One region of the Pseudoalteromonas phenolica genome, then DNA from elsewhere that is predicted to be linked to it. Evidence: riboswitches for the same ligand, from Rfam matches in the RefSeq annotation. Region 1 holds a riboswitch; the other holds the start of a gene.
What was found. Region 1 has a riboswitch for cobalamin ahead of PP2015_RS13895 (ABC transporter ATP-binding protein). Riboswitches for the same ligand answer to the same signal wherever they lie in the genome.
Positions count from the first base shown of each region.

Region 1 (16,158 bases):
AGGTGCATGTAAAATATGATGGCGGTTTTTATCTATATTTTTGCCCTTCTTCTGAGCATGGGCGCCCCACAGTAAAAACACGACGCCTTCTCTATGTTGGTTAATTTCATCAATCACCTTATCAGTGAACTTTTCCCAACCTAGATGTTTATGCGAATGTGCTTGTCCTTGTTCAACCGTCAATACAGTATTAAGTAATAACACACCCTGCTCAGCCCATGACATTAAATAACCATGATCAGGAATATTAAACCCTTCTATGTCCTGCACCAGCTCTTTATACATATTTGCCAGTGACGGAGGCGGTTTAATACCCGGCAACACCGAAAAGCATAAACCATGGGCTTGATCTGGTCCGTGATAAGGGTCTTGGCCCAAAATGACCACCTTAACCTGCTCAAAAGGCGTGGCATCAAATGCTGAAAATACCTGTTGCTCGGGGGGGAAAACAGTCACACCTTCACTGCGCTTTTGAGCGACATACTCTAGCGTGTCTTTAAGGTAGGGTTGCTGGCTTTGTTCAGCGATAAAGTCTGACCAAGTCTTCATTATGATTGCTCTTGATAGTAACGGCGAGATTGCGACAGTTTATCACATAAGTCAGCAACTCCATCGAGCGCGCGTACACTAAATCGGTGTAATAGATCGGCATTTACCCTAATAAACTGCTGATGCTCAACAGCCGGGATCTGAGGCCAGTCTTGCCAATTAGTATGCTGTACGTCTTTCTTTGTTTTCTCCTCAGGTAATACAATTACTTGCGGTTTAAACTTGAGTACATTTTCAATACTAATTTGCGGATAATCCGCTCGACTTTGAGCGAACACATTATTCACTTGGCAAATTGACAATACCTGATGGATCATGGTGTTTTTATTGACACTCATCATAGGCTCAGGCCAAAGTTGATAAAATACATCCAGCGACTTTGCATCTTGATATTGGCTCTGTAGCTTGGCTAAACGCGCATCAAATTCTTTAGCCACTTGTTTGGCTTGTGCTTGATGACCTGTTAGCTTACCAAACTTTATTAGTTGCTCAGATACTTTAGTTAAGTCATTGGTTTCACTATAAACCACTCTAATGCCTAGCTTCTCGATTTTTTCAAGATCGGCTTTTTTATTGCCAGTTTGCCACGCGATCACCAAATCTGGCTTTAAAGCCAATAACTTCTCAAGTTGAATACCGTGATAGCCACCAATTCTTGAGATCTCAAGCGCCTGCTCTGGATAATCTGCATATTCAACGGTACCGACAATTTTACCGCCCGCACCTATGGCAAATAAGTTTTCAACAATGTGCGGCGCTAAAGCCACAATACGTTGTGCTTTATGTTGAATATCTGGTTGTGACGAGTTATGTGATTGATTTGCTGCAACATATTGACTTGTAAGCAGCAGAAAGCTGATCAATAAAGTCCTGTTTAACCACATCAGTAGTCAAATCCTTTTAGTGCTTTAACACCAGATTCAAAAGCATGCTTCACGTTTCGCACTTCACTTACTGTATCAGCAAGCTCAGTTAAACGACGGTGTGCACCACGACCAGTCACGATCACAGACTGCATTTTCGGACGATTCTCGATGGCGCTGATAACTTCATCTAAGTCTAAATAATCGTAGCTCACCATATAGGTCAGCTCGTCAAGTAACACTAAATCTATGCTATCGTCTGCTAACCACTTTTTAGCTTGCTGCCAAGTTTCCTCCGCTGCAGCCGTGTCTGTTTCACGGTTTTGCGTTTCCCATGTAAAGCCGGTTTTCATTACCGCAAAAGGGACACCTACTTTTTCAAGTAAGTTACGCTCACCGCAGTCCCACATACCTTTAATAAATTGAGCTACAGCTGCATTTTGACCGTGACCGACACAACGCGTCACAACCCCAAAACCAGACGTCGATTTCCCCTTGCCATTCCCTGTGATGACCTGAAAAATGCCCTTTTCGATATTGGCAGCAGCGACCTTTTCATCCACCTTCTCTTTAACTTTTTGTTGCCTCTGTTGATGTCTATCTTGTTCGCTCATAATTCACACCCTATAAATTGATTAATGCTTTAATTTTGTTCATATCTAAATGCGCTTCGCATTCATCTGCCAGCCACTCTAGCTGTTTTTCACGGTGCTCATCTAGACTAAAATTCGTTTCTGTTAGCCTGCCATTACTTGCCCAGTTTAAAATGGCTGCAGCCGCTTTGGGCTCATCAAACAAACCATGTAAGTAAGTACCAACAATTAGGTTATCATCTGATATAAAACCATCTTTCAGAAAACCTTGTGGATGGTCAGAAAAATACATAAATGGCCTTTCAAGGGCGGGACCACTACTTTGCCCGCAGTGAATTTCATAGCCTTTAATGTCCACGCTTTGCTGATTGATAACGCACTTACCCTGCACTTGAGTCAGGGTTTTGGTTTGCGTAAGTTTTGTTTCAAAATCAGCTAACCCCAATCCTGTGATTTCAGATTGAGAGCTTTCTATAGCATCAGGGTCACAAATGCGTTTGCCTAACATTTGTAAACCACCACACACGCCTAGCACCTTACCGCCATAACGTAAGTGACGCTTTATTTCGGTTTGCCATGTTTGCGTCTGCAAGAAAGCTAAGTCGTTGATGACGTTTTTACTGCCCGGGATAATAATCAGATCAGTTTGTCCGATTTGCTCGGTATGTTTTACATAACGTAAATCAATTTGAGGGTTTAACCGCAGGCTATCAAAGTCAGTGTGATTACTAATATGCGGCAGTAACAACACACTGACCGTGAGTTGTTTGTCTGTCACTACATTATTCATTGCGACGGCATCTTCAGCGTCGATGTTTAAGCCATGCATGTAGGGCAACACACCTAACACAGGTTTACCCGTTTTTTCTTCGAGCCAATCAAGACCCGACTGCAGCAAAGCAATATCGCCACGAAAGCGGTTGATCACAAAGCCTTGCACCAAGGACTGTTCATACTCACTGAGTAACATTAAGGTGCCGACAAGGTGTGCGAACACGCCGCCTTTATCAATGTCAGCAATGATGATCACAGGGCAATCTACTTCACAAGCAAACCCCATGTTAGCGATATCATTTTCGCGTAGATTGATTTCCGCAGGACTTCCCGCGCCTTCTACCATGATGGCATCAAAATCAGACGCTAATCTTTGATGCGATTCGAGCACAGCCTGCATCGCAACTTTTTTATAATCATGGTATTTTGCCGCTTCCATATTGCTTATGGCGCGGCCATGAATAATAACTTGCGCACCGGTATCACTATTGGGCTTGAGTAAAATAGGATTAAAATCAGTGCTTAAAGGCTGTTTCGCAGCGATGGCTTGCAGTGCTTGAGCACGGCCTATTTCGCCGCCACAAGGGGTTACCGCACTATTGAGTGCCATATTCTGAGGTTTAAATGGCGCAACCTTAACCCCAAGCCTTGCAAGCACGCGGCATAACCCCGCAACCAAGGTACTTTTACCCGCATCAGATGTAGTGCCCTGCACCATTAACGTTTTCATCTTACTCACTTATTTAATCCTTAGCGGGCAGCCAGCCATGATAAAGTCAACACGCTGTGCAACTTTAGCGATATCTTGATTTAACCAGCCAGACTGGTCGACAAACACCCGGCTTAACTCGCCGAGGGGCACTATGCCATGACCTACTTCATTGCTGACTAGCAAAACAGATGCTCGTGTATGTTGTAATGCCTCGAGCAAACGCTGCTTTTGTACTTGTAATTCAGACTCTGATTTTTCACATAACCCATGCGTTAACCATAAGGTTAAACAGTCGATTAATACGCAAGTGTCGCGACCAAACTTTTGTAATATGTCGGCTAGGTACCATGACTCTTCAATCACTTGCCAGCGTTTATCTCGTGTGGCGCGGTGATGAGATACGCGCTGAGCCATCTCAGCATCTTTAATTTCTGCCGTGGCGATGTATACAAATTTACTCACTTTACCTGAAGTATATAAATCCAATGCCGTTTGTTCTGCGAAACTACTTTTTCCAGAGCGTGCGCCACCTAAAATGAGATGAATATTATTTTGAGTCATAGCTAGTCACTTGCCTCATTACACCCAGAGCGCCACTAAAGTTAAATAAATCATGATTTCACAGCATTGTTGCGCAGCGCCTAAGCAATCTCCCGTATACCCACCAAGCTGTTGCTTAAACCAGTTTATACACAGCTGGCGAGTTAAAAATAAAACAGCCACTAAAATAATCACACCCATTAAAGACAACGGTGTAAAAAGCCAAAGCACAAATAGCGCACACAGTGAGGTTAAAGCAAGGAAGTCTTTTGCATGAGAAGAAAGCGACATGGCGACTGGCTTTACCTTTGATTGCGCATCTTCTTGCACGTAAGCAAGCTTACCAATGATACTCGTCGCCATTGCACGGCTAAGAGTATGGCCTAAAACTAGTGCACAAAGCACTTGTGTAAAGCTATTGCTCAGTAGGCTCAGTAGTTGAAACTTTAATAACAGTAATAAAATAAGTGCGCTGGCACCATACGTGCCTAAACGACTGTCTTTCATAATCGACAGCTTTTGCGAGACAGTCCAACCGCCACCAAAACCGTCCCAGACATCGGCAAAACCATCTTCATGAAATGCGCCAGTAATTAAAATACCCAGAGAGAGGGTAAGGATCACACAAACGCTTGGCGGAAAAATCAAAGACGCAACACCATATACAGCAGCTAAGGTAACCCCCAACAACAAACCAACTAAGGCAAAATAGCCACTTGCTTCACTGAGTGCATTGTTTTCAATCTCTTGTTCAAAATGTACAGGCACACGAGTTAAAAAGCTCACAGCCAATAAAAAGTGCTGCTTATTCATGTTAAACAACTTTCGTGACATTTGCGTCATCAAAACTATTCATGTCGTTATAAAACGCCAGAGCACTTTGTAACAAGGGTAAGCTCAATGCCGCCCCCGTCCCTTCGCCCAATCTAAGACCAAGATCTAAAAGAGGCTTAGCATTAATTGAATTTAACATTTGCAGGTGCGCTTGCTCAGAAGAGCAATGGGCAAACACCATATAGCTTTGACTGTTTGGCTCAATACGAATAGCCAGTAATGCCGCGGCCGTTGCAATAAATCCATCAATAATAATAACCTGCTGTAACTCCGCAACAGCCAACATGGCGCCGACCATTTGACAGATCTCAAACCCACCCAAACAACGTAAGATTGCATGTGGGTCATTCAGTTTATCTCGGTGTAAGTTAAGCGCGGTATTAATCAGCTCCACTTTTTTATCTACCACTTCGTTTGAGACGCCCGTGCCAAGCCCAACCGTGTATTCAGCAGAGAGCCCACTCAACGCGCTAAAAATAGCCGATGCTGCACTGGTATTGCCAATGCCCATCTCACCAAATGCAAAAGTGTTACAACCTTGCTGATATTGTTTATGAACAAGCTTCTTAGCAAACTCAAAACCTTGCGCTTCTTGAGCTTGGGTTAACGCTTCACATTCATCAAATGAACGCGTAACTGATCCCAAACGCTGTGAGGTAACACCTAAGGCCTGGTCGGGTTCACTTAGAATACCGCAATCGACTATCTCGAGTTGCCACCCTAATTGTTTGCTGAAAACATTAATTGCAGCGCCTCCTGACGCGAAATTCGCTACCATTTGGGCTGTTACTTCACTAGGCGCGATAGATACACCTTTTGCAGCGATACCATGGTCGCCTGCAAACACTGTTAGAGTGGGTTTGCTGATTTGTGGTCGAAATGCTGAAAGCTGCTCAGGTTCTATACCCTGAGAGAAAATAGTCACCAGCTGTTTAGCCAATGTTTCTAGCTCACCTAACGCACCCAAAGGCTTAGTTTTCAGGTTTATTTTTTTTTCGATAAGTTCGCGAGAACGCGTATCAAGTGCTTTAACTGAGAACATACGCTAAGGCCTTTTTTGTTTGAGAGTCAGTAAAGTTAAAAAGAACACACTGCCTATTGCAGCAGTGATAACACCAATGGGAAGCTCTTGATTATCAAGAATAGTACGGGCAAATAAATCTACCCATATCATCATCAACCCACCACTTAAAGCAGTACACAGCAGGCCAATTGAAGTTGCCTGTGAAATGAAAAAACGTACCAAATGCGGGATCATTAACCCGACAAAGCCAATGCCACCGCACATAGCAACCAATACAGCGGTCAGCAATGAACTCAATAGCAACATGACTAAACGTAATTTAGCCACCTGAATACCTAATGTTGCAGCGCTTTCATCACCCAGTAATAGTGCGTTTAAACCACGCCTAAACAACAGCATACAAGCCATACATAGCAATACAATTGAACAGGGCAACCACAACCATTGCCAATCAGCGCGACTAAAGCTACCTAAGTTCCAAAACATAATGGCACTCACGGCTTGTGGATCACTCCAATACAGCAGCAAACTGGTAAATGCACTAAATAAAAAAGACAAGGCAACACCGGCGAGTAACATCGCTTCTACCTGTCTCGCCCTTTGTCCATAAGCAATCAACAATAATAGGGTCATTGCCAGCGCACTGCCTAAAAACGCCGCCCCTGACATCGCCCAGCCAGCTGTGATGCCTGTAAATGTGATGAGTAACACGACACCAAATGACGCGCCTGATGAAATACCAAAAAGGTAGGGATCTGCCAAAGGATTACGAGTCACGGTTTGCAATATAATGCCCGCCAACGCCAAACCACTACCAGCAACAAATGCTAAAATCACTCTGGGAATACGTAATTCCATAACAATTTTTTGCTCAAAGGCCTTGGCATCATAAGCAAATAAAGTTTGCCAAACAGCACTCGCATTAATATCAATCGCGCCATGCTTAATGGCAACTAAAGCACTAAAAAAGCAGCTTATCAGCAAAATTAACAGCGAAATAAGCGGCTTCATAGTTGATATCCAAAGTGGTAGCGGATATGAGGAATATGGGTTTTGTCTCTATACGGGCAAGGTACTTGCGTGACCTCAGCACAGACATCAAATACATCACTGAGTAATTGCGCATCTAGCACATCAGTTGGCGTTCCACTTTTATATAGCTCCCCCTGTTGGAGCACCAACAAGCTATCGCTCATAGCTGCCGCAAGGTTTAAGTCATGGAAAGAAGCAACCACAGTGATCCCCATTGCCTTGGCAAGCTCCATAATTTGTATTTGGTATTTCACATCCAAGTGACTGGTTGGCTCATCCATGATCAATAGCCTAGGTTTTTGTGCCATGGCTTTAGCGATCAGTGCCCTTTGTTTTTCACCACCAGAAAGGTGAGCAAATGACTCGTTGATTTTGTGTGTCAGACCAACCTGTTCAATAGACTTTGCAATTAGTTCATGATCAGCTTTATTTAATGGTGAAAATAAACTTTTATGAGGTGTTATACCCATTGCAACCACATCATAAAGCGATAGATTAAAATGCTCAGGCATTTCTTGCAGAACCACTGCAACTTGTTGGGCATATTCGTTATGCGAGAAACTTGAAATCGTTTTGTTAAAAAGGGTTATTTGTCCGCTTGAAAGGGTAAAAAAACGGTAAAGGCAACGAAGCAGCGATGACTTACCAGCCCCATTAGGACCCAATAAACCAATAAACTGCCCCTCAGCAACATCAAAAGAGATGTTGTGTAATATTTGATGTTTATCTAGTACCAAATCTAAGTTTGAAACTTGCAGTGCAAATTTAGAGTGCTGACAAGCTGATTGCATTCGTACCCTTACTAACGGTTGGGCAGACACAAACGCACAGTCCTAACCGAATTACGGCTAAAATTGTGTGCTCTTGAGTACGCCCGCTCAAGAGGATTTTTCTGACCTTGGTATCTGACTTCGTGCATTTAAATGCACTTCACAGTTGCGGGGACAGTTAAGCAGTTTCAGCTTATTCCCAAGATTAATCAGAAAAACCATATTATGAAGTCTAGATGTCTAAAACACAACTTTAGGCCACGGCTTATATGCTTCATCAAAGTAAACTTCAATCTTTACCAATTTAGCATAGCCAACTTCTAAACTATTGATAGAGGACAGAGAATCTAAAGGTAAGTTAATGACTTCAGCTAAAATTTGTTTGATAACACCGGCATGAGTCACCACTAGGTTGTGTGTGGTATGCCGGGTTGATAGCTCAGCCTCCCACCATTGCTTAACTCGAGACCTGAAAGCACAAAGGGACTCTCCATTTGGCGGTGTATGTTGCCAAGGCGCCTGCCAAAATTCACCTATACTTGGATTCTGAGTGTTCTCCCAAAGCCACTCATAAGTTCGACCATCCCAATCCCCAAAATCCATTTCTTGAAGTTGCTTTGCTATCACCAGTGGTAAGTTTGATTGCCTGGATTGCTTTCTAGCAAAGCTCAGACAACGCTGCATGGGGGAAGAAATGCAAGCATCAAATTGGACTGTTTTTGGTAAAGCAGACTCCATCGCTGCTACCCCTAACTCAGACACGGCAACGTCAGTTTTAGAACCAGTGAGAATACCTGTAGTAACAGGTTTACCGTGCCTTAGGAAATACCATGTCTTCGTCATTTTAGCCTCAGATCAAAAATGCGAGCCTCAGCTCGCATTTGATTAAAGATTACTTGCTTAGTTTATCTTAAAGAATCTGGTTCTCTTTCCAAGCTTGTTCTTTCGCCATACGCTTTTTACGTCGGTCACATGGATCATCGCAATCACATGACTTTTCAATACCAACCGCGCCTAAACCGCCACAGCTGCTTGCCATAGATTTCTTTTGCACGATTACACCGACAGCCATAGCTGCAACAATTAAAATAAGTAACCCAAAAGTTAGGAAAAATAGTGACATGCACAGGCCCCTTAAAAACAGTTTAACGGCTCAATATATCTGAACCAAATGACGGCATTTAAACAGCCGTCATTATAACGCGCTTAGTGTACTATTTCGACTAATTAATCAAAATTGCCTTATTTACAAATAAGGCGCAAAAGCCGGGCTTGAATAGGTCACTAGCCCTTCATTACTTTTACTAATTAAATATACAGCTAAATTGTGCTTTTCTGCGTAAGCTTTTGCTCGCTCTGTGCCCATGACAGTAAGTGCTGTTGCCAAGCCATCAGCAGTCATTGCAGAAGGGTGTAAAACGGTCACAGACACCAAATCATGCTTAACTGGTTTGCCTGTGCCTGGATCAATCAAGTGCGTATAGGTCTCGCCATCCATTTCGTAGAAAATACGGTAATCACCTGAAGTCGCCATGCCGTTATTGCCTGGTTCAATAACTTTATGCACTTGCCTCTGCCCTGCTGGCGCATCTGGCTGCTCAATCGCAATACGCCAAGGTTGTGACTGCGCTTTAGTGCCGGCAATTCTAAGCTCACCACCAATTTCAACCATGTAATTTGTCATCCCTTTGGCTTCTAGAAGCTCAGCAACTTTATCGATACCAAAGCCTTTAGCTGTCGCTGAAAAAGATAACTCTAAACCGTCAATGGTTTTCGCTAACCCTTCGTCTGTTAACACCAGCTTATCAACACCAATGTGAGCCTTCATTTCATCAAGTTGAGACTGTGAAGGTGTTTTTGTTGGGCGTTTATCTGGGCCAAACCCCCATAAATCTATGAGTGGGCCCATGGTGACATCTAGTGTTGTTGTTGAAACACCTAAACGAACTGACTCTTTCACAACTGACTTAAAGTCATCACTGATAGGCATAAAAGTATTTGCAGCCAACGTATTGAATTGATTAATCTCTGAGTTTTTCACCCAAGGTGACATAGACTGATTCACCGCAATCAAAGTGTTATCAACTTCTGTTTTTAATGTCTCTGCAGTTAAATCTTCATTAATTGGAAAGGCTTTGACCGTATAAGTGGTTCCCATTGTTTTACCCTGAATAACAATAGGTTCAATCTCTTGTTTGTTGTCAAAACACCCTGTCAAAACAACCGTGATCAGTAATACAAAAATGCCTACTAGTTTCTTCATACTTTTCTCTATCCCAAAAAAAACCCCAAGCTTATTGCTTGGGGTTTAAGTCTATCTTATTTCAGTGAAGTGTTCACTGAGATAACGCTGATTTAGCCACCGAAGTCATCTAGTAAGATGTTTTCGTCTTCAACACCTAAATCTTTAAGCATGTTGATTACAGCCGCGTTCATCATTGGAGGACCACACATGTAGAACTCACAATCTTCTGGCGCTTCATGGTCTTTCAGGTAGTTTTCTAAAAGAACGTTATGGATGAAGCCTGTGTAACCTTCCCAGTTGTCCTCTGGTTGAGGATCTGAAAGAGCTACGTGCCATTCAAAGTTTTCGTTATCAGCCGCTAGGCCATCGAAATCTTCTACGTAGAACATCTCACGCTTAGAACGTGCACCGTACCAGAAAGACATCTTACGGTCTGAGTTAAGACGCTTAAGCTGATCGAAGATGTGTGAACGCATTGGCGCCATACCAGCACCACCACCTACGAATACCATTTCTGCATCAGTTTCTTTCGCGAAGAATTCACCGAATGGACCAGAAATAGTCACTTTATCACCTTCTTTAAGTGACCAGATGAACGATGACATCTTACCACATGGTAGGCTTAGGTTGTTTGGCGGCGGAGTCGCGATACGTACGTTAAGCATGATGATGCCGTACTCTTCTGGGTAGTTAGCCATTGAGTATGCACGGATCGTTTCTTCGTCAACTTTAGACTCAAGATTGAAGAAACCAAAACGCTCCCAATCTGCACGATATTCTTCAGGAATATCGAAGTCAGCGTATTTAACGTGGTGAGCTGGCGCTTCGATTTGGATATAACCACCTGCACGGAAAGGTACAACCTCACCATCAGGGATACCAAGCTTAAGCTCTTTGATGAATGTCGCTTTGTTATCGTTAGAGATAACTGTACATTCCCACTTCTTAACACCGAAGATTTCTTCTTCTACTTCGATTTCCATGTCAGTTTTAACAGCAACCTGACACGCTAGACGACAACCTTCACGTGCTTCACCTTTTGAAATATGGTCAAGCTCAGTTGGCAGGATATCACCACCACCCGCTTTAACGTGAACAGTACACTGGCCACAAGAACCACCACCGCCACAAGCAGATGAAATGAAGATACCAGCGTCTGCTAGTGCACCTAGTAGTTTACCACCTGGTGCTGAAGTAACTGCCTTTTCAGGGTCACCGTTAATGCTGATTGTGATGTCACCGCTTGGTACAAGCTTCGACTTCGCTGCAATGATGATCAATACAAGCATTACAACGATAGCGATGAACATCCCTACGCCTAAATATACCTCAAGCATGATTTTTCCTCGCTAAATTAAAGTGAAATACCAGAGAATGACATGAAGCCAAGACCCATTAGACCTACTGTGATGAAGGTAATACCTAAACCACGAAGACCATCTGGTACGTCTGAATACTTCATCTTCTCACGGATACCAGCAAGTAATACGATTGCTAGTGCCCAACCTACACCTGAGCCTAAACCAAATACCACAGACTCACCGAAGTTCAGGTTACGCTCAACCATGAATGCTACTGCACCGAAAATCGCACAGTTTACAGTGATTAGTGGTAAGAAGATGCCTAGTGCGTTGTAAAGCGCAGGGAAGAACTTGTCTAGCGTCATCTCAAGGATCTGTACAAGTGCTGCGATTACACCGATGAAAGTTAGGAACTTAAGGAAGCTTAAGTCAGCTTCAGGGAAGCCTAACCACTCTAGTGCACCTGGCGCTAAGATTGCTGAGTAAACTAATTGGTTTACTGGAACAGCAACACCAAGAACGAAGATTACTGCAACACCTAGACCCATTGATGTAGTTACTTTCTTAGATACAGCAAGGAAAGTACACATACCTAGGAAGAAAGATAACGCTAAGTTTTCAATGAAAACCGCTTTAACGAATAAATTGATATATTGTTCCATCTCTCTCTCCTTATGCCTTCGCTTCTACTTGGTCTTTCTTATAAGTACGAAGTACCCAGATGAAGAAACCAATGATGAAGAACGAGCTTGGCGGTAGGATTAATAGACCCATAGGCTGGTACCAACCACCTTCAGAAATAAGTGGTAAAATCTCGATACCAAATAGTGTACCTGAACCACCTAGTTCACGAATGAATGCAACTGTTAGAAGTACAACTGAGTAACCTAAACCGTTACCGATACCATCAAGGAATGACATCAGTGGAGGTGTCTTCATTGCGTATGCTTCTGCGCGACCCATTACGATACAGTTAGTAATGATTAGACCAACGAATACCGAAAGCTCTTTCGCTGTTGCATATACAAACGCTTGAAGCGTTTGGTCTACCACGATTACCAATGAAGCGATGATAGTCATCTGAACGATGATACGAACGCTTGATGGGATGTGGTTACGGATCATAGAGATAAATAAGCTTGAGAAAGCACATACTAATGTCAGAGCGATTGACATGATAAGTGCATTCTTAAGGCTTGATGTCACTGCTAGTGCAGAACAAATACCAAGTACTTGAAGCGCAATTGGGTTGTTCGCAAAAACAGGGCCAAACAAGACTTCTTTCATTTCTTTTGCATTTGCCATTAGTTCAATGCTCCTTTACGTACGTTCGCAAGGAATGGACCGAACGCTTTGTCGCCTGTCCAGAAGTCAACTGTGTTATCAACACCTACAGATGTTAATGTCGCACCAGAAAGACCATCTACTTTGTGTTCGTTGTTACCAGCAGTACCTTTTACGATATCAAGTGGTAGCTTTTTACCTTCGAACATAGACGTCCAACGTGGGTTTTGGATTTCACCACCAAGACCCGGTGTTTCATTATGCTTGTAGAAGTTAATTGCTTTAACAGTCTTAGTATCAGCATCTAGTGCTAGGAAACCGTACATAATACCCCAAAGGCCGTAACCTTGGATTGGTAGAATGATAGTATCTACTTGACCGTTAGCATCTTTAGCGAAGTAAACTGGAGATTCAGTCGTCATACGCTGAACACCGGCTTTATCTTGCGCTTTTTCAAGCTTCACACTGCGCTTTGCATCGAACTTAGTTGATTCGAAGTCGAAAGAGTTTGGATCTGTATCAACAAACTCACCCGTCTTCATATCAACAACGCGTGCTTCGATATTTTCGTTAAACGTTTTGAAAACATCTGCTGAACTTTCAATACCTGCTGCAGCAAGAATATTGCGTTGCACGTCTTGAGTTTTATTTGCTTGTTGTAGTGGACGTAATTGAACAGATGCCATAGAAACAACAACTGCACATACTAAACATAGGCCAACAACAACGCCTAGCGTTTTGCCAATAGTTTCATTGTTACTAGACACGTGCCAATCTCCTCTTAACGTTAGACTGTACAACGAAGTGGTCGAATAATGGTGCAAATAGGTTAGCGAATAGAATTGCTAACATCATACCTTCTGGGTATGCAGGGTTAACTACACGTACCAGAACAACCATTACACCGATTAGTGCACCGTATGCGAATTTACCTTTATTTGTGAAAGACGCAGAAACTGGGTCAGTCGCCATAAAGAACATACCGAATGCAAAACCACCTAGTACTAAGTGCCAGTGCCAAGGCATAGCAAATGCAGGGTTAGTTTCAGAACCAATCATGTTCAGAAGTAGAGACATCACTACCATACCTAGGAATACACCAAGCACGATACGCCATGACGCAATACGAACATAAATTAGGAACAAACCACCAATCATTAGTGCTAGCGTTGAAACTTCACCCATAGAACCTTGTACGAAGCCATAGAAAGCATCCCACCAAAGTGCCATGTTGTTGTAATCAAGTGCACCTTGCGCCGCTAGGCCTAGGTTTGTTGCACCTGTGAATGAATCAACTGCAGTCCAAACCGTATCACCTGAGATATCAGCTGGGTATGCGAAGAATAAGAACGCACGGCCTGCTAATGCTGGGTTAAGGAAGTTACGACCTGTACCACCGAATACTTCTTTTGCAACTACAACACCAAAAGTAATACCTAACGCGGCTTGCCATAATGGAATTGTAGAAGGAAGGATCAATGCAAATAATACAGACGTTACGAAGAAACCTTCGTTAACTTCGTGCTTACGGATTGAAGCGAATAATACTTCCCAGAAACCACCAACGATAAATACCGTCGCATAGATTGGCAGGAAGAAACATGCACCGTAGAAGAACTTAGCACCAATACCTGATTGTGCTGTTAGTTCACCACCTAATGCTTGGAAAATAGCAGCCTGCCAAGTGTTAGCAATTTCAAAACCATTACCAATTGCTAGTGCAGCTTGGTGACCGATGTTGAACATACCAAAGAACATTGCAGGGAATGTCGCCATCCACACTAAAATCATAATACGTTTTAGGTCGATGTTGTCACGAACGTGCGTGCCACCTTTGTTTACATAACCTGGAGTGTAGAAAACGGTTGCGACTGCTTCATACAGGGCATACCACTTTTCATGCTTACCGCCAGGTTCAAAATGCGGCTCGATATCTTCTAGAAATTTCTTTAAGGCCATGGGATTAACCTTCCTTCTCGATAGTAGTCAGGCAATCACGTAAGATTGCGCCGTACTCATACTTACCTGGACATACGAAAGTACACAGTGCTAAATCTTCTTCATCTAGCTCTAATGCACCTAACGCAATCGCACTATCTAAATCACGTGCAATTAAGTCACGAAGTAGTGGTGTAGGTAGAATGTCGAGTGGCATAACACGCTCATAGTTACCGATTGGCACCATTGCACGCTTAGAACCACCTGTAGACGTTGTCATATTGAACAAACGGCTCGGCGCTAAGTGTGAGATAAATGTACGTGTTACAGAGAATTTGTTGCTACCTGGTGCAATCCAACCAAATAGTTCTTTCTCGCGACCTTCAAGTAATACTGATACTTGAGTATGGTAGCGACCTAGGAAAGCGTGAGGGCCGGTTGCTGTTTTACCAGCTAACACAGAGCCAGAAATGACTCGGTTATCACCGTCTTCAAGCTCGCCTGCAACTAAATCAGTTAGAGAAGCGCCAACTTGTGTTTTAACTAAGCGAGGATTCTTAACGCGAGGACCCGCTAAAGCAACTACACGGTCAGAGTAGATTTCACCAGTAAGGAATAACTTACCGAATGCAATCACATCTTGGTAACCTAAATGCCATACCTGCTTGTTTTCAGATACTGGATCTAGGTGATGGATGTGAGTACCTACTAAACCTGCAGGGTGTTTACCACCGAACTCATGAACTTCAACTTGAGAAAGTGAAGAGCTTGGTACAGTGCTACCTGCTTGCTTACATACGAACACCTTGCCATCAGTTAAGCGAGATACTACAGCTAGACCCGCTTCAAACGCTTCAACGTTTTCAGCAATGATCACAGCCGGATCTGCAGCTAATGGGTTTGTGTCGATTGCAGTCACAAAGATTGAACTTGCAGTTGCATCTAGTGCTGCCACTCGGCTGAATGGACGAGCACGTAGCGCTGGCCACTGACCAGATTCAACAAGCACTTCTTTTACTTTTTCACGGTCTAGGTTGCTTAAATCAGCAGCCGCCACCTTTTCAAAAGTAACCTGCTCGTTGCCTTGCACTTCAATCACGATAGATTGAAGAACACGCTTAGCACCACGGTTAATTTCTTTAACTACACCAGAAGCTGGTGCAGTGAACTTGACGCCTGGGTTCTTTTTGTCTTCAAAAAGAACTTGGCCTTTTTTGACTTGGTCATCCACGCGAACATGCATGGTTGGACGCATACCGATATATTCTTCACCTAGCACGGCAACTCGTTTGACAGCTACGCCATCATGAATTACTTGCTGAGGTGCGCCCTCTATTGGTAAGTCCAGACCTTTTTTTATGTTGATCATACGCACTTGCATTACATTAACGGAAAGAAATTGAAAAATCTTTTTTTGCCCCAAGATCTAGAAAGTGACCATTCTGTATTCGGCAAAGCCAAGCGACAAAACAATCCATAACTAAAACCTTGTGGACGAGTCCTCACATATTTCTGTGATTTTAACATTAATAACCCCCACTATGCGAGTGGAATTATGAAATTAATCCAGATTTACAAGGTCTTTTCGAGGAGAGAATAGAATGAATTTAGTTCAATTTAGACCAAAGTCCAGTTGCTGAAATACGCAATGAATCATTTTTAATAAACAGAAGAAAACTTCAGGTGTTAGCAGAAAAAA
Region 1 is NZ_CP013187.1:3,104,577-3,120,734, forward strand. Features, by position in the region: gene ung (uracil-DNA glycosylase) at 1-549, opposite strand, end outside; gene PP2015_RS13860 (cobalamin-binding protein) at 549-1,433, opposite strand; gene cobO (cob(I)yrinic acid a,c-diamide adenosyltransferase) at 1,433-2,026, opposite strand; gene PP2015_RS13870 (cobyric acid synthase) at 2,037-3,509, opposite strand; gene cobU (bifunctional adenosylcobinamide kinase/adenosylcobinamide-phosphate guanylyltransferase) at 3,519-4,052, opposite strand; gene PP2015_RS13880 (adenosylcobinamide-GDP ribazoletransferase) at 4,071-4,844, opposite strand; gene cobT (nicotinate-nucleotide--dimethylbenzimidazole phosphoribosyltransferase) at 4,846-5,907, opposite strand; gene PP2015_RS13890 (FecCD family ABC transporter permease) at 5,911-6,900, opposite strand; gene PP2015_RS13895 (ABC transporter ATP-binding protein) at 6,897-7,712, opposite strand; cobalamin riboswitch at 7,799-7,920, opposite strand; gene PP2015_RS13900 (histidine phosphatase family protein) at 7,932-8,534, opposite strand; gene nqrM ((Na+)-NQR maturation NqrM) at 8,602-8,814, opposite strand; gene PP2015_RS13910 (FAD:protein FMN transferase) at 8,938-9,954, opposite strand; gene nqrF (NADH:ubiquinone reductase (Na(+)-transporting) subunit F) at 10,047-11,273, opposite strand; gene nqrE (NADH:ubiquinone reductase (Na(+)-transporting) subunit E) at 11,291-11,899, opposite strand; gene PP2015_RS13925 (NADH:ubiquinone reductase (Na(+)-transporting) subunit D) at 11,910-12,542, opposite strand; gene PP2015_RS13930 (Na(+)-translocating NADH-quinone reductase subunit C) at 12,542-13,288, opposite strand; gene PP2015_RS13935 (NADH:ubiquinone reductase (Na(+)-transporting) subunit B) at 13,281-14,480, opposite strand; gene PP2015_RS13940 (Na(+)-translocating NADH-quinone reductase subunit A) at 14,485-15,828, opposite strand.

Region 2 (16,158 bases), 210 kb from region 1:
GCCCCATAGTTTTCATTGCGCGTGCAACTGAACCAATATTGCCTGAATGAGAGGTGTTAACTAACACAATACGAATATCTTCTAATGCCATTTCACTAAGCCTATACGACGAAAATTGATAATTGGCTAAGTTTACCACAGCCTATTTCAGCCACTCAAAAATCTTCGTTTATATTTTTTAATAGCAATTTCAATGCGGTTAAAAAAACAACAGATTTATTTTGTTTTTTGGGTTTACTTTAAAGTAAAAATCGCTAGAATACGCCGTCCTGTGCTTACTGTATTGTCGGTGGGCAACGAATTTATACTGTTCTTTTACAACCCAAAGGTAATGCTATGCATCCAATGTTAAACATTGCGGTACGCGCTGCGCGTAATGCAGGTAAAGTGATCTTACGTGCAAGTGAAGATTTATCACGTGTTGAAGCCCAACAAAAAGGCAGCAACGACTTTGTTACTAACGTAGATAAAGACGCGGAAGCTATCATCCGTGAAACGATTTTAAAAGCGTATCCAGAACACTCAATCGTGGGTGAAGAGCTAGGTGTTACCGAGGGTAAAGATGCTGACTATCAGTGGATCATCGATCCATTAGATGGCACAACTAACTTCATCAAAGGCATTCCTCATTATGCCGTTTCAATCGCACTTAAAGTTAAAGGTCGCCTAGACCAAGCTGTTATCTACGACCCAGTACGTAGTGAGTTATTCACAGCTTCTCGCGGTCAAGGTGCACAACTAAACAGCATGCGTCTTCGCGTAGCTAAAAACAACGAAATCGCAGGTACTGTGTTAGCGACGGGTTTCCCATTCAAGCAAAAGCATCACATTGATGCATACACTGATGCATTCAAAGCTTTATTTGTTCACACAGCTGATATTCGTCGTGCTGGTTCTGCAGCATTAGATATGGCTTATGTTGCAGCAGGTCGTATTGATGGTTTCTTCGAAATCGGTCTTAAGCCTTGGGACACAGCAGCAGGTGAGCTACTTATCAAAGAAGCTGGCGGTATGATCACAGATTTTGCTGGCGGTACTAACTACACGAAGAGTGGAAACATCGTGTGTGGTTCCCCAAAACTTTGCCAACAAATCGTAAAAGAAATTCGTCCGACATTAACTGAGTCATTACTTAAGTAATGGCCATGTATGTTTGACTTAAAAAAGGAGCCGATGGCTCCTTTTTTGTTTTACTGAATGTTCCTTATTCAGCATTAAAATACGGGTTTTTCAACTTAATCGCCTTATCAGGCTGATACATAGATAACCGCGCTAGATCTTTTTCAAAATAACGCGAAAATAACGCATCAAATTCACCGCTATTTTTTAACTTATTCAATCCACGCTTTAGGTCATCTGCCAATTGTGGCTTTGCTTTATTTACGAAGAAATAAAATGCTGTGGGATATTCCAAATATACATTCGGTAATAACACAAATTTATCTGGGTTTTCTTCAAGCTCAGAGTTCACTTCAATGAAAGAACGAGGGAAGTAGTCGACTCTACCTGCAGCTAATAATTTAAACATAGCTTGATAGTTAGAGAGTGGTTTTATCGGCAGGTTATGAAAAGCCAATATTTTAGTATCAGGCCAGTCATGCCCTTGTACAGCAGTAAATGCTTTCAATTGCTCAATACTGCTAAGTTCAGCGAACTGTGCAAGACGTTCTTTTTTCACCATGATCGCCCGCTTACCTATGTAGCCTTTAAATAAAGGCACAGGAATGGCTATTGCGATTTGCTCACGATCAGGGCTGGTCATACTCCAATGTAAGTCAACTTTTCCTGACGAGAGTGCCATCAAAGTACGCTGTTGATGAGGATGAACTGTGACATGCTCGTAGTCGTAAGTGGCGTCTGCAGCTTTTAACGCTTTATCGAGCAACTCATAAAGGTAATGATCTCGCTCATAAAGCTTTCTTGGCTCTTTCGCGACTTTTATAGTTTCAATTTCTTTTGCCTGAAGCTGAAAAGAAGCACAAACACTTATAATAATGAAAAAATTGATGAGTCTCTGCATATAGTGGGCTCCCACTCATTTTATTCTAAGCTACCCAAAATAGAGCCATGACTCAAGTATTTCTGATTAAGAAACAATCGCCACTGTTGGTCGACGCTTATTCGCCACAAATAAATAGCTGTTGCGATAACGTTTGGCTTCCTTCTTGGCATCCGTTGCCAGCGCCGCTACCTGATGACTATTGTGACAGCTGTCAACATGCGGTGACACAAGACCAATGGACAGTGTGAGCAAAGGCACAAACTGCTGCTGCCCTTCTCGGTTTGTAGCCCAGTAGCCACCTGCTTTTACATGCTCATGGGTAAAATAGCTTTTAGACTTTAATTCAAACTCATTGATAATTTCTCGGCAAAGTGGCTCAGCGTCATCGCCATCGAATACCACCATGAAGTCATCACCTCCGATATGTCCCACAAATCCAGAAAAACCAATACAACATTCACTTATCACTTCAGCGAGCAGTTTTATCACTCCATCACCACTGGCATAGCCATACAAGTCATTAAACTGCTTGAAGTGATTTAAATCGATATACGCCAAGGTGAAGTCTTGTTTATTTAACAGTCGCTGTTCTATGGCTTCGTTTATTGCAACATTACCAGGCAACATAGTGAGCGGGTTTGCATGCTGTGCATTGCGAATTTTTTCTTCGGTAATGTGTTTTAAAATTGCTCTAAGTGGTACCAAGCCTAAATACTTTCCGCCTTGTGTTACCACTATGTGGCGACGAATATCAAAGTCTTGCTCTGTAATTAACTGACTCACCTCATCAAGTTGAGACTGCTCATCTACAATTAAAGGTTGTTTGTCCATGAGAGAAGCTAAAGGCTTTTTAGCATACAAAGCGTGACCATAAGGCGCAGCAAAAACTTCTGTTAATTGATCTCGGTGAAGTAAACCCATTGGCATTTGCTGCTCATCAACGACAGCGAGACTCATCAGCTGTTTGTCTTTTTCAAACACGCGATGTACATCTTGGCATAATACGCCATTTAACACAGCTGGAGTGACATGCGTTAATTCGCCAATTGTTTTAACTAAACCTCGATGCATCACATTTCCTTGTGCTTGGCTCGACTCTTTTAAAGTATTTGGATAGGCATTCAATGGCACAGCTGAGGGCCGTGCAATTAAAAAACCTTGCGCATTGGTAATTCCCAACTGTGTGATTAAAGCTAATTCTTCAGCGCGTTCAATACCCTCAGCAATAACAGCTGTACGCGTTGCCTTAGCAAGTTCAATAATTGACTTTAAAAACTCACGTTTAACTAAGCTTTGATCGCAATGATCAATAAAGTAGCGGTCGATCTTTACAAAGTCAGGTTGTAACTCTGACCACTGCTTTAACCCAGAGTAACCCGCCCCTAAGTCATCAATAGCAATGTTAAAGCCTAATTTACGGTAATGGCCGATGGTTTTAAGCAACAAAAAGCCGTCATCTACTTTGTCTTGCTCTGTCACTTCAATTACAACTTGGTTGGCCTGTAACCCATATTGTTGAATAAGCTGAAGAGTTTCACCTCTAGGGTGATTTGGGTCTAGTAGTGTATTTGGGCTGACATTTAGAAACAATTTGCCCGATAGGTTCAGTTCAGCAAAACGCTCAATCGCCTTCTCACGGCATAATAGCTCTAATTCAGAGAGCCTATTAAAACGCTGTGCTGCTGAAAATAAGGCGTTTGGTGATTCTAATTCAGATCCTTCAGGGCCTCGACTTAATGCCTCAAAACCCAAAATAGTTTGCCGCGCAACATCGCAAATTGGTTGAAATAAGGGCTCCACCAAACGTTCGTCTAAAATTGTTTGTAAACTCTGCGCGTCAATTTTAAACGCCTCTATGCGACCACTCTCCACTGCAGATCACCAAAACAGAAACAGTATCCGATTATTTTACAACCGCTGTATGACAATTTTATTGCGTTCGAAATCTGTTCTAGCTAATTAAACTGGCAGGGTTTAAAATGTGCTTTTAGAAACCAAATCACGTTTCAAGCCACAGATTTAATTATGACATCACAAACTCGCGGTAATTTATTTATTCTTTCAGCGCCTTCTGGTGCGGGAAAATCAAGCCTAATCAAAGCACTGTTAGAGAAACATGCTGATATTAAAGTGTCAGTTTCTCACACTACCCGTAGTCCTCGTCCAGGTGAAAACAATGGTGAGCACTATCACTTTGTTAGTGTAGATGAATTTAAAGCCTTAATTGATCAAGGTGACTTTTTTGAGTGGGCACAAGTTTTCGAAAACTACTATGGCACTTCAAAAGCGGCGATAGAGTCTCAACTTGAGCAAGGCATTGATGTGTTTTTAGATATTGATTGGCAAGGCGCGCGCCAAGTTCGTGAATTAATGCCATCAGTAAAAACGGTCTTTATTTTACCGCCGTCGCAAGCCGAACTTGAAAATCGCTTAAACAACCGTGGACAGGATTCTCAAGAAGTAATTGCAGGGCGCATGGCGGAAGCAAAATCAGAAAGCTCGCACTATGATGAGTTCGATTATGTATTAGTAAATGATGATTTTGATACAGCTCTAATGCAACTTGAGCATATTGTCATGGCTGCTCGCCTTGAACTGGATGCACAAAAACACCGTCATCAAAGTTTAATTGCTGAGTTATTGGCTTAATCTCTCTCATTTAAACAAGATAAATTTTTAACCACCTATTGGAGAATTGGTTTGCATCAAGTAAACTTACCAATTCGACATGAATAACTTTGGAGTGCTTCGATGGCTCGCGTAACTGTAGAAGATGCAGTAGATAAAATTGGTAACCGTTTTGACTTAATCCTAGTAGCGGCGCGTCGCGCTCGTCAGATCTCTGTAGGTGGTAAAGATCCTATGGTTGATGCTGAAAACGATAAGCCAACTGTAATCGCCCTACGTGAGATCGAACAAGGACTTGTGAACAACTCGTCTCTTGATATGATCGATCGTGAAGAGCAACAAAACCAAGAAGCTGCAGAGCTTGCTGCGGTTGCTGCAATTGTTGGCGGTAACAGCTAAAATCCCCTGCACTTCATACTCAAAGCCAGCTTTAACGCTGGCTTTGTTGTTTTTAGTGGTCAATAACAAATATTAGCCTGAACTTTGGTTAAGAGATTTACTAGCATATTGATATTGCAATAATAAATATCATTTAATCTGCAGACGGAGACTTTTAAGGGTAACACCGCTCACGCGTCCTGCTATCGCCAAGGTACCTACATCCATGCAGGCAAGGCGAATTTGCGCGTCAATAGCGAGCCTATTGCAAGTGAATTCAACGCTGTTAGCGTTGAAAGTAGCCTCTGGAGATAGATTTATTACCCAGAGTTCAGGTTAATTACTCACCGTAGACATAAAAGTCACAGCTAGCCATTGGTTTCTCTGATAATTCATCGTATATTCATAGCATCATATTACTTCACTGGAACATTGGAGTGTGAATGTATCTTTTTGAAGGCCTGAAGCAAAAGATCTCAGAATACCTTTCCCCCGCTGACGTAGAACTGGTTCAAAAAGCCTACGTGGTGGCGCGTGAAGCCCATGAAGGGCAAACTCGCTCTAGTGGCGAGCCGTATATCACTCACCCAGTTGAAGTGACACAAATTCTTGCCAGCATGCGTTTAGACCATGAAACTCTTATGGCTGCACTCATGCATGATGTGATTGAAGACACTGATTTTAGCAAGCAAGATCTTGCTGAGATTTTTGGCAATACTGTCGCGGAGCTTGTCGAGGGTGTAAGTAAGTTAGATAAACTCAGCTTTAAAGATAAAAAAGAATTCCAAGCTGAAAACTATCGCAAAATGATCATGGCGATGACGCAAGATATCCGCGTTATTCTGATTAAGCTTGCCGACAGAACGCATAATATGCGCACGCTTGGCGCACTTCGCCCAGATAAGCGTCGTCGCATCGCCCGCGAAACGTTAGAAATCTTTGCGCCTATTGCTAATCGCCTTGGTATTCATGACATTAAAAATGAATTAGAAGACTTAGGTTTTCAGGCGCTTTACCCAATGCGTCATCGCGCTCTAAAATCAGAAGTCGCAAAAGCTCGTGGTAATCGTAAAGAAGTGATCAGCAATATTCAAAATGAGATCAAATCTCGCCTTGAAGAAGCTGGTATTCAAGCAAATGTCAGTGGCCGTGAAAAACACTTGTATAGCATATATCGTAAAATGCTTAATAAAGAACTGATGTTCAATGAAGTTATGGACATTTATGCTTTCCGTATTGCTGTTGATAACCTTGATACTTGTTACCGTGTACTCGGTGTAGCACATAACTTATATAAGCCAATCGAAACACGCTTCAAAGATTACATTGCCGTACCAAAAACCAATGGTTATCAGTCACTGCATACTTCGCTTGTTGGCCCACATGGTATTCCTGTCGAGATCCAAATTCGTACCCACGATATGGATCAAATGGCTGACAAAGGGGTTGCTGCGCATTGGATGTATAAAAAGGCTGGCGACAGTGCGGGTCACACTGCACAGCAGCGTGCTCGTCAGTGGATGCAGAGCTTACTTGAATTACAACAGAGCGCGGGTTCATCATTTGAATTCGTTGAAAACGTTAAGACTGAACTATTCCCAGAAGAAATTTATGTCTTCACGCCAGACGGCCGCATTGTAGAACTCCCAATGGGTGCGACTGCCGTCGACTTCGCTTATGCGGTACACACAGATGTCGGTAACACCTGTGTAGGCGCGCGTGTAAATCGTAAACCTTATCCGCTCAGCAAAGCGCTCGATACAGGTCAAACCGTAGAAGTGATTACAAGCTCTGGCGCTCACCCTAACGCCACTTGGTTAAATTTTATTGTTACAGGTAAAGCGCGCTTAGGTGTTCGCAACTATCTGAAGAGCCAACGAGAAGAAGAGGCCCTAGAGTTAGGCCGTCGCTTACTCGATTCTGCCCTTGGCGAATATCAATTAAGTGACATTTCGCAAGAACAAATTGACCGTGTACTAGCAGAGCACAAGCTTTCAACCATGCTTGAACTACTTGTTGAAATTGGTTGTGGCAATATCATGAGTGTGCTGATTGCCAAGCGCTTATTGCAAAATGATGATCTTGACGAAGATGATGGCAGTATTGAACACTTAGCTAAAAAGGCAAAAGCTGCGATCATAGGTACAGAAGGCATGCTAGTTAACTACATGAAATGCTGTCGTCCAGTACCAGGTGATGCCATCACCGCTTATGTGAGCCAAGGTAAGGGCCTAAACGTTCATCGCCAAGAGTGTAAAAACATTAAAGGCTGGGAAAGTGAACGTTCGAAATATTTCGTCGTAAAATGGGATGACAACCCAGAGAAAGAATATATTGCAGGTCTTAGAGTTGAAATCATCAACCACCAAGGTACGCTTGCAAAATTAACCAGTGTAGTGGCAAGTACCAACGCAAATATCGTCGAAATTGCCACTGACGAAAAAGAAAGTAACTTATATATTATTGATTTAGGTATCACGGTTAAAGACCGTGTTCACGTCGCGGATGTGATGCGTAAGATCAGGGTGATGCCTGATGTTCAACGTGTATACCGTAAAAAGTAGGATTATTATGAACAAAGCTATTATTTCAACAGACAATGCACCTGCAGCGATCGGCACATATAGCCAAGCGGTTAAAGTAGGTACTGCTGTATACCTGTCTGGCCAGATCCCATTAGTGCCAGACACTATGGAAGTTATCTCTGAAGACTTTGCAGAGCAGACGCAACAGGTGTTTAAAAACCTTACTGCCGTGTGTGAAGCTGCAGGTGGTCGCTTACAAGACATGGTTAAGGTAAATATCTTCCTAACGGATCTAAGCAACTTCGCTACAGTAAATGAGATCATGAGCCAACACTTCTCAACACCATACCCTGCACGTGCAGCTATCGGTGTAAGAGAATTACCTAAAGGTGTGCAAATCGAGATTGACGGCATCATGGAACTGCCTTCAACAAATTAATCTCACATCAAGTATTTCTTTTATGTGCTTCGTAACACTTACGAAGCACATCCTCTATACACAAACCTACTCCTCTGTTCAGCATATCTTTCTTTGACTTTTCGGTATAAAGCCATCAGACTAGCCGTCTAAATAGCTAGGTGCTCAGATCATAGTATCGACTTGAGATAATCGGGAAGTTAGTGACGTAACCTAAAACTTAAAGCAACCTTCATAATAGAGTCATCTATTTTGAACCTTGTTATTAGGTTAAGTAATCTAACGCTGCCCCCGCAACGGTAATTGCAATCATTGCATAAGCCCGGAGACCGGCCTAACTATCAACCATAAGATTATATTGCGGTGGGCGATATAAGGTATTAGCCATCGTAATTTCGCTTTGGTGATGTATCTTATCGTCCTCATTTTGAGGTGCGTATGCAGTTGCTAATTTCTCGTTTTATTATTTGTTGCCTTTTGCCTAGCGCGCAGTTTGCCAATGCACAAAATACGCAAAACGAGATGGAAATCATCGAAATAGAGCAGCAACGCACGACCACAGCAAACTATCAATTAATCCAGCGCAGCGAATTTCTTGCCAGCGCACAAAGCCTATCTGACGTTTTAAGCACTATCAATGGAGTGCAAATTACACAAATTAGTGGCGTTGGTAATCCAGTCAATGTTTCTATTCGAGGCTCAAGCAGTAAACAAGTTCAGCTGTATATCGATGGTCAATTAATAAACGACAATCAATTTGGCGGCTTCGATTTAAATCAGATCCCAGTAGAACAAATTCAAAGTATTGAAGTCAGCAAGAGTCAGGCGATTGGCACAGGAATGACGCCAATTGGTGGTGTGATCAGGGTAAACACGTACAATCCATCAGCTTCACAAACTCGTTTGAGCCTAGCTGCGGGATCATTTGGGTTCAAAGAAGTAAACCTAAATCATAATGTTAAACTAGATACTCATGCACTTTCTCTTGGCGGTCAATTTTTAAGAGTTAAAAATGACTATGACTACATGGTACCGCAAACATTCGATAATTCTGCCATCAGTGCTGAGCAACCTTTACGTAATAACGATTATGATAAAACGGCTTTGTACATAAATGATCAAATCTCATTAGATGCGCATAACATTCGCCTCAATGCACAGTATACAAAGCAAAATAAAGCCATCCCTAATTATCAAAATAACTCACCTGAAAACCTTTCAAATCTAGAAACTAAGAACTGGCGGGCTGGATACATTCATGTGTGGAAAAGTGACTCAAAGCATTTATCTGAAGTCGAATTTGAAAGCTACATAGATAGCAAAAAAGAGCATTATATTGACGCACCAAGTAGCGTCTTACAGCGAGATTACTTTTACGATACTGATAAATATTTTGTCAGCTTAAAGCCGACTTTTGTGTTCGACAATATTACGCTATTGCCTTATAGCAACCTTGCAAAACAGCAATTTACTTCGGAACAATTTTTAAATGACCAAATCAATATATGCAATGGTTTCAGTGGCTGTGATGTAAAAGCGCAGCAAACAGACTTACACTTCGGAACAAGAGTCGAATGGCAAAGTGAAGATTTACCTTTGCAAAGCTACTTACTTGCTAACAAACAAAAGTCTCGCTCGAGCAATCAAAAACGAAATGTGAGTGCTGAGCAAGTCGATCAACTCAAGCAAGATGACAGTTATTCAAGCTATGAACTCGGCACAACCACCCATTTTAATGACATTGAACTTGAATTAGCCTTTTCTAAGGGCATTCGCACTCCCACGTTGTTTGAGTTATATGGTGATAGAGGTGCGTTTAAAGGCAATGCAAACCTAGCACCTGAGCACTCCAACACCTTTATGTTGGCCTCTAGTTACAATAAAAATGCACTTAATATCACCAGCAGTTTGTATAGAACAAAGCAAGAAAATGCCATTGTTGCGATTTTTAATTCAACGGGTACAGGCAGTTATACCAACGTCAGTGATGCCACTTTAAATGGCCTAGAACTACAAATAGATTACCGTTTTAATTCAGCATGGAGTACACAGCTACAGGCCAATGTAATAGATAGCCAAACCCACTCCGAGTTTGTTGCCTTTGACGATAAAAAGCTACCAGGTATTTATCATCAGCAATATAGCATCAGTTTGAATTATCAACTGAACGAAGCTTGGCGACTATCACTCGATACTCATATCGATAAAGAGTTGTATTTCAACAGAACCAATCGCTTCACTAATACGCAAGCCAAAGGCAATGGCACACCAAGTGATAGAGAAATCAGCGATTTCAGTGTTACTTGGCAGAACAGCCAACAAACACTGTCACTTCAAGTGAATAATATTTTCAATAACGACTATCAAGACTTAGCAAACCGCCCCGCTCAAGGACGCAGCTTTCAAGTCAAATACTCAATTAAAGGTCTATAACTATGCAATTTAATAGCTCAAGAGCTCCTTTCTCACTAAGCCTTATTTGTTCGGCGCTACTGCTGTCTGCCTGTGGCAGCTCAGACAATAACAGTGCTCCAACACTAAGTGGTGAATTGAACCCATCTGTACTTGAAAACACCACACTGGTTGCAAATTATACTGCGAATGACCCCGATGGCGACGCTATTACCTTAACAATTAGCGGTGACGACAGTGATTTATTTACTATCACGCAACAGGGCGAACTGAGTTTCAAAAATGCACAAGACTTCGAAACAGCTGGAAAAACCACTTTTTCAGTTACTCTTACAGCGACGGAAAATCAGGCTGACAAACTCAGCACCTCTTTAAACATCACTGTTTCACTGGGCGATGTTAAAGACACCCCGGATTTTGCCGCAGTACAAACAATTGCACCTGATTACACCAGTTCTGAAGTCGTATTTGTTGATGCTCTCAATCAACAAGTAGAAACTGGTTATTATGTCAAAGCCAAGTCAGATTACACGGTTGCCAGCTATAACTCAGACCTTTTCCACATCGGCCGTTTCTTTATCGATACCATTGATAAATACAATGTAGCTGAAAAAGACGCTGCGGTATGGTCTTACTCGACGCAAGATGATCAAGACTCAACCAGTCGTAACCCTTACACTCTAGTTTCATTAAGTGATACAAAAGCGTATTTGATTCGTTATGGCTCAGGCAAAGTATGGATCGTTAACCCGCAAGCAACTCAGCAAGAAGACTTTAAAATTGGTGAATTAGATATTTCGGCTTACAGCAATGACAATAAAAATGGCACGCCATCTCCTTCAGCAGCGGTTATCTTAGACGATAAGCTTTATATCGCAATGCAAAGGCAAAACGATAACTTCTCTGCAGGTACTGCATATGTAGCCGTGTTTGATACTGCAACCGATGAAGAGATTGAAACAAATGCAAACAGCGAAGACAGCTTTAAAGGTATTCCTCTTGCTGGTGTGAACCCGCTAGAAAACAGCATAATTGCAGCAAATGAAAAGATTTATGTTACTACACGCAGCGGCTACTCAGCGCCAAGCTTAGAGCTTAGCCGTATTGAAGAGATCTCTCCTGCTGATTATTCAGTAAAATCAGTATTAACCGCACAAGACATTGAAAACAATACCAGTGGTTACATCAGTGGTACAGCCATTGTGTCAGCAGAAAAAGGCTACTTTTATAGCTCAGAAGCCTTCTTTACGCCGTCTTACCATGTAAAATCTACTCTGCATGAGTTTAACCCAACGTCAGGTGAAATTATCGCTTCAGGTATTGCTAACACGGGTGAAACCGCCATCAGTAAAATCAAGCTAGATTCAGCTAACTTTTTATGGATGAGTATTGGCGACCCAACAGCGCCGGGTATCGATATTTTAAATACCGAAACAAATGAAAAGTATAAAGATAGACTAGCAACTGAATTAAATCCTAGCTCTATTGCATTTCTGGCAGAACAATAGTCAACTATTTTTTGAGGGGACCTAAGTCCCCTTTATTCTCTTTAAAAAACACATCTCCTTATATAAAACCTCCTATTTAAAACAGTAAAAATATTTATTTTCATACCCTTATTATTTGAACATGCAAAAAACTAATGACGCCAACTGTTGATTATTTGAACTATTTCTGCAATTGTAGTTTGTATCTAAGAAGAGTACAGGGAAAACAATAATTGAAAAAAATAGTCCTCTTAATGACAGCGCTGTCCAGTAATGCATTTGCCAACCAAACCGATTATGAGCTAATGCAACAATGGCTAGACTTAGAGAGCCAAAAAGGCAAACTAGAATTGAGCTGGCAAACAAATCAGCAATCATTACAAAATCAAATAAAGTTGCTAAAAGAAGAAAAAGCAGCGTTGCGTGCATTACTCAATAGAGCCAAAGACGCGCGAAGCGAAGTGGACGAAAAGCGATTTGAGCTCACTCAGCAACAGCAACAGCTTGAAGAAAATCAGCGATTGGTTGAAGTTGAGCTAAAGGGCCTAATGCAATTTATTAATAGAATCTCACCTCTATTACCCCCTCCTATTCAAGCTCAATGGGAAGATGCTTTAACAACCATTAATAGCAGCCCCTACTCCAACAGCGAGCAACTAGAAAAACTTTTAAGCATATTTAAATCTGCGACTGAGTTTAATCAAAGAGTGGCGATGAATAATACCAACATGACTATTCCTACAGCAGGCGGTGAGACACAAATGCTCGTAAGTCAGATTTATTTGGGTTTGTCACAGGCTTGGTACGTTAGCCAAGATGGTAAACACTTTGGGATAGGACGTGTAGAACAACATGGTTGGCAGTGGCACCACACAGAGCAAGCTCAGCAGTTATTAGGCCTCTCTTCGCAAGAAGACCTTTTACAATCTCTTGCGCAAATAAAATCTATCCTCAATAAACCTACAACTGCAGCCTTTGTGAATGCTCCTATTGCTATAGCCCCCATTGAAAAGGATTTATTATGATCACTCGGCTCACAATATTACTTCTCTTGTTGATCACTGGCTTTTCTTCTACTGCAGCCCCTATTTCTGTCAGCCAAGAGCTCGTCAACAGGATCACTGAATCTCAAAAGTCACTGCAGGCGCTTGAGTCTAAGATTAACGAAGAAACCCTGAAATATCAGGTCCAGCTAAATAAAGAGCTTGCTGCCGTCAAAGCATTACGAGAACAAGCCACAACAATTCAACGAACTGCCGATGAGCAGTTGATGAGTATTGAGCAACTCTCTGACCGGATCAATAAATGGCGAGAACAAGATAATTACCAAAAACTGTTATTACAAACTTATTTGGAACAACAAAATATTGCTTTTGAGCATACTGGAACGAGCGATGTCACAGTCAATCCTGAGATATTTCGGCGCCTGAGAAACGAATTAATCGACGATCTTGCACCCAGCTGGCAACAAACTGATGTGATCAGTACAAACGGTGAGATCAAACCTTTTAATGTACTCAATATTGGCCCTATCCAACTGGCATATAATTCCCAATTACAATCTGGTGGGTTGCTTGAAAATCCAGTTAATCAAACTCTACCCAACCTTGTTAAAGGGGTAAGCCAAAATGCTCAAGCTGTGCAATTACTGCAGCTCAATCAAACGGGCATAGGGAGTGTGACTTTTGACCCGACACTTGGTAATGCCACTAAGTTGCAAAATAACCAGCAAGGGATAGTTTCCCACATTAAAAAAGGCGGTGTGTGGGCATTACCTATTTTATTTTTTGGCTTATTAGCATTTATCGCTGCACTACTTAAAAGCATTCAACTCATGCGCTTACCTCGCATTAGTAAGGATTTCATTGAGCAACTCAATGCCAAAAAAACTTCATTTGGAGTGCAAATTCCATTTGATGGCGCAGAGAAAAAACTAGTTCAAATCGCGCTCGATACACCAGTCTCTGAGCAAAGGGACGATCAAATCGTGTCTTACTTAATGCAGCACCAACATAAAGTTGAAAACTATTTAGGCGTTGTTGCTACAACAGCTGCTATTGCACCGCTTTTGGGTTTACTTGGTACCGTATCTGGCATGATAAATACCTTTATGATGATGAATACCTTTGGTACTGGAGATGCGGCAACCGTCTCAGGAGGAATATCGGAAGCTTTAGTAACAACAGAGCTTGGGCTGATTGTTGCTATTCCGTCACTCATTATAAGTGCGCTGTTAAGCCGTAAGGCTAAAAGCTATAACGCCAAGCTTGAAGCCAATGCTATTCAGATTAGTAAATTTGCGATGCACTAACATGACAGATATCAGCATATTCCTAAAGCTACTCAACAACACCATAGTATGGACATTGATTGGCGTTGCATTTTTTAGTTACGGTAAGCTTTTATCGTTACTGGCTTTCGCAACTTGCAACACACAATGGGCTGCGCGTTGTAATTACTGGTTAAGCGCTCTAAAGACACTGCTTGCATCCTTACCTTTACTGGGACTCTTGGGCACAATCAGTGGATTACTAAGCACCTTTAATTTCATGTCTGTCAACAACGGACTAGATATGCAAGAGATGATCAGTGGCGGGATTGCCACTGCTATGTTCACTACTCAGCTAGGCTTAGTATTTGTTGTACCTGGTCTTTTGCTCCATACCGCTTTGAGAAACAAAGTTTCTAACTGGCAGGTAAATACGGCATGCGCTCACTAATAAAACAAAAAATTTCCGAATCTAAAAGCCAAGAGATAGACTTAGCACCACTACTTGACGTGGTCTTTATACTACTTATCTTCTTCATCGTGACCACTGTATTTGTAAAAGAAACAGGGGTAGAGGTTGATAAACCCAACGCCGTATCCAGTCAGCAGTTGCAAAAGTCAGTATTTTTAATTGCGATAACGGATACAGGTCAAGTCATGTATGCAGGCACTAATATTGGCGTTGCCGGTGTAAGGGCAACATTGATGCAAGCAAGCCGTTCGCAAACTCGTCCACTGATCATTCAAGCAGACAAAAGCGTTCCCACTGAGTTATTGGTAAAAGTCATTGATCAAGCTAAGCTCGCCGGTTTGAGCAATATTAGCCTAGCAACACAGGCGCAATAATATGGCTCCTCTGACTCATAATTCATTGAAGTATGGAACGCTCACTTTAGCTCCCTGGCTGCTAAGTGCAATGATTGTTGCAGGTCTAGTTTTCAGCTTACATTTACTAAAACAGCAACCTGAGGCACCTAAAGCTGACCTCATTACCAGAAAAATAGACGTGGCTTTACCAACCCCTCCACCGCCGCCACCACCGCCAGTGAAAACTACTTCGAGCAGTAGTGAGCCGTCTCAAACCGCGCTTAACCTAGCCAGCTTAGGTGACGGACCTAGTATTAATTATGCTGATAAACCGACAATGACACTACCAAAAGTCGAGTCGCTTGAGTTACCCAACTTCGCGATTGATGCAAAGGTGATTCAAGAGCGATTAGCCCTTGATATGCCTTTACTGGCTGTCGAAAAGCTCGATCGCGTGCCACAAGTCGTGCGACAAAAATATTTCCCTCCCCCTAAGTCTGTTAGACAAAAGGGGGTGAAGCGAATAAAGACACAGGTTGAATTGATTATTGATCAATCAGGCAAGCCCTATATCAAACGCATTGTTGATCCTGTTTACCCAGAAATGGAAGAAGTGATCCGCGCTTGGGTCAGCCATGCAATCTTCAGCAAGCCAAAGAAAGATGGCCGAGCTGTGCAAGCAATTTACTTTTACTCTATTAACTTCAATTACGGCAGATAATCTATGAAGAATCTAAAACAAATAATTATTGCTGCGCTACTGTCTCAAAGCCTGTGTAGCACTGTCGCATTTGCCAGCTCATCATACGCTCAATTTAAGATAGAAGTTGCGCCTCCAACATTTGTATTGCCTCAATTTACCGGTCCTTACACTGAAAAAGAGGCAAACATAGCACCTGAAGAGCTTGAGACGGCTGAACGTTTAAAGAGCCTCTTAGAGCAAGGTAAAAGAGAGCAAGTCCTTAAAGAGCTGGAGGCTTTTTATGAAATAGAGTTAAGCGTTGCCATGATAATGCTAAAAGCACAACTATATTTCGCGTTAGAGGATTATGATAAAGCTGAAAAAGCCTATTTATCATCATTGAGCCGTAGCCCACAACTTATTAGGGCGCATGGTGACCTTGGACAGCTCTACCTACTAAAAGGGGAGCTAGAGAAAGCAAGAGAACATTTTTCTAATGCTATCTCCTATGGCTCTCAAGATGCTCTAATATATGGTCAGTTAGCATATT
Region 2 is NZ_CP013187.1:3,318,133-3,334,290, forward strand. Features, by position in the region: gene trmJ (tRNA (cytosine(32)/uridine(32)-2'-O)-methyltransferase TrmJ) at 1-91, opposite strand, end outside; gene suhB (inositol-1-monophosphatase) at 337-1,140, shown strand; gene PP2015_RS14910 (substrate-binding periplasmic protein) at 1,205-2,020, opposite strand; gene PP2015_RS14915 (GGDEF domain-containing protein) at 2,087-3,844, opposite strand; gene gmk (guanylate kinase) at 4,028-4,651, shown strand; gene rpoZ (DNA-directed RNA polymerase subunit omega) at 4,754-5,029, shown strand; gene spoT (bifunctional GTP diphosphokinase/guanosine-3',5'-bis pyrophosphate 3'-pyrophosphohydrolase) at 5,452-7,572, shown strand; gene PP2015_RS14935 (RidA family protein) at 7,580-7,972, shown strand; cobalamin riboswitch at 8,094-8,303, shown strand; gene PP2015_RS14940 (TonB-dependent receptor plug domain-containing protein) at 8,390-10,384, shown strand; gene PP2015_RS14945 (Ig-like domain-containing protein) at 10,387-11,871, shown strand; gene PP2015_RS14950 (DUF3450 family protein) at 12,084-12,875, shown strand; gene PP2015_RS14955 (MotA/TolQ/ExbB proton channel family protein) at 12,872-14,161, shown strand; gene PP2015_RS14960 (MotA/TolQ/ExbB proton channel family protein) at 14,163-14,570, shown strand; gene PP2015_RS14965 (ExbD/TolR family protein) at 14,558-14,965, shown strand; gene PP2015_RS14970 (hypothetical protein) at 14,967-15,647, shown strand; gene PP2015_RS14975 (tetratricopeptide repeat protein) at 15,651-16,158, shown strand, end outside.
Region 2: it holds a riboswitch for cobalamin, as region 1 does, so the genes downstream of both, PP2015_RS14940 (TonB-dependent receptor plug domain-containing protein) here and PP2015_RS13895 (ABC transporter ATP-binding protein) in region 1, are expected to answer to the same signal.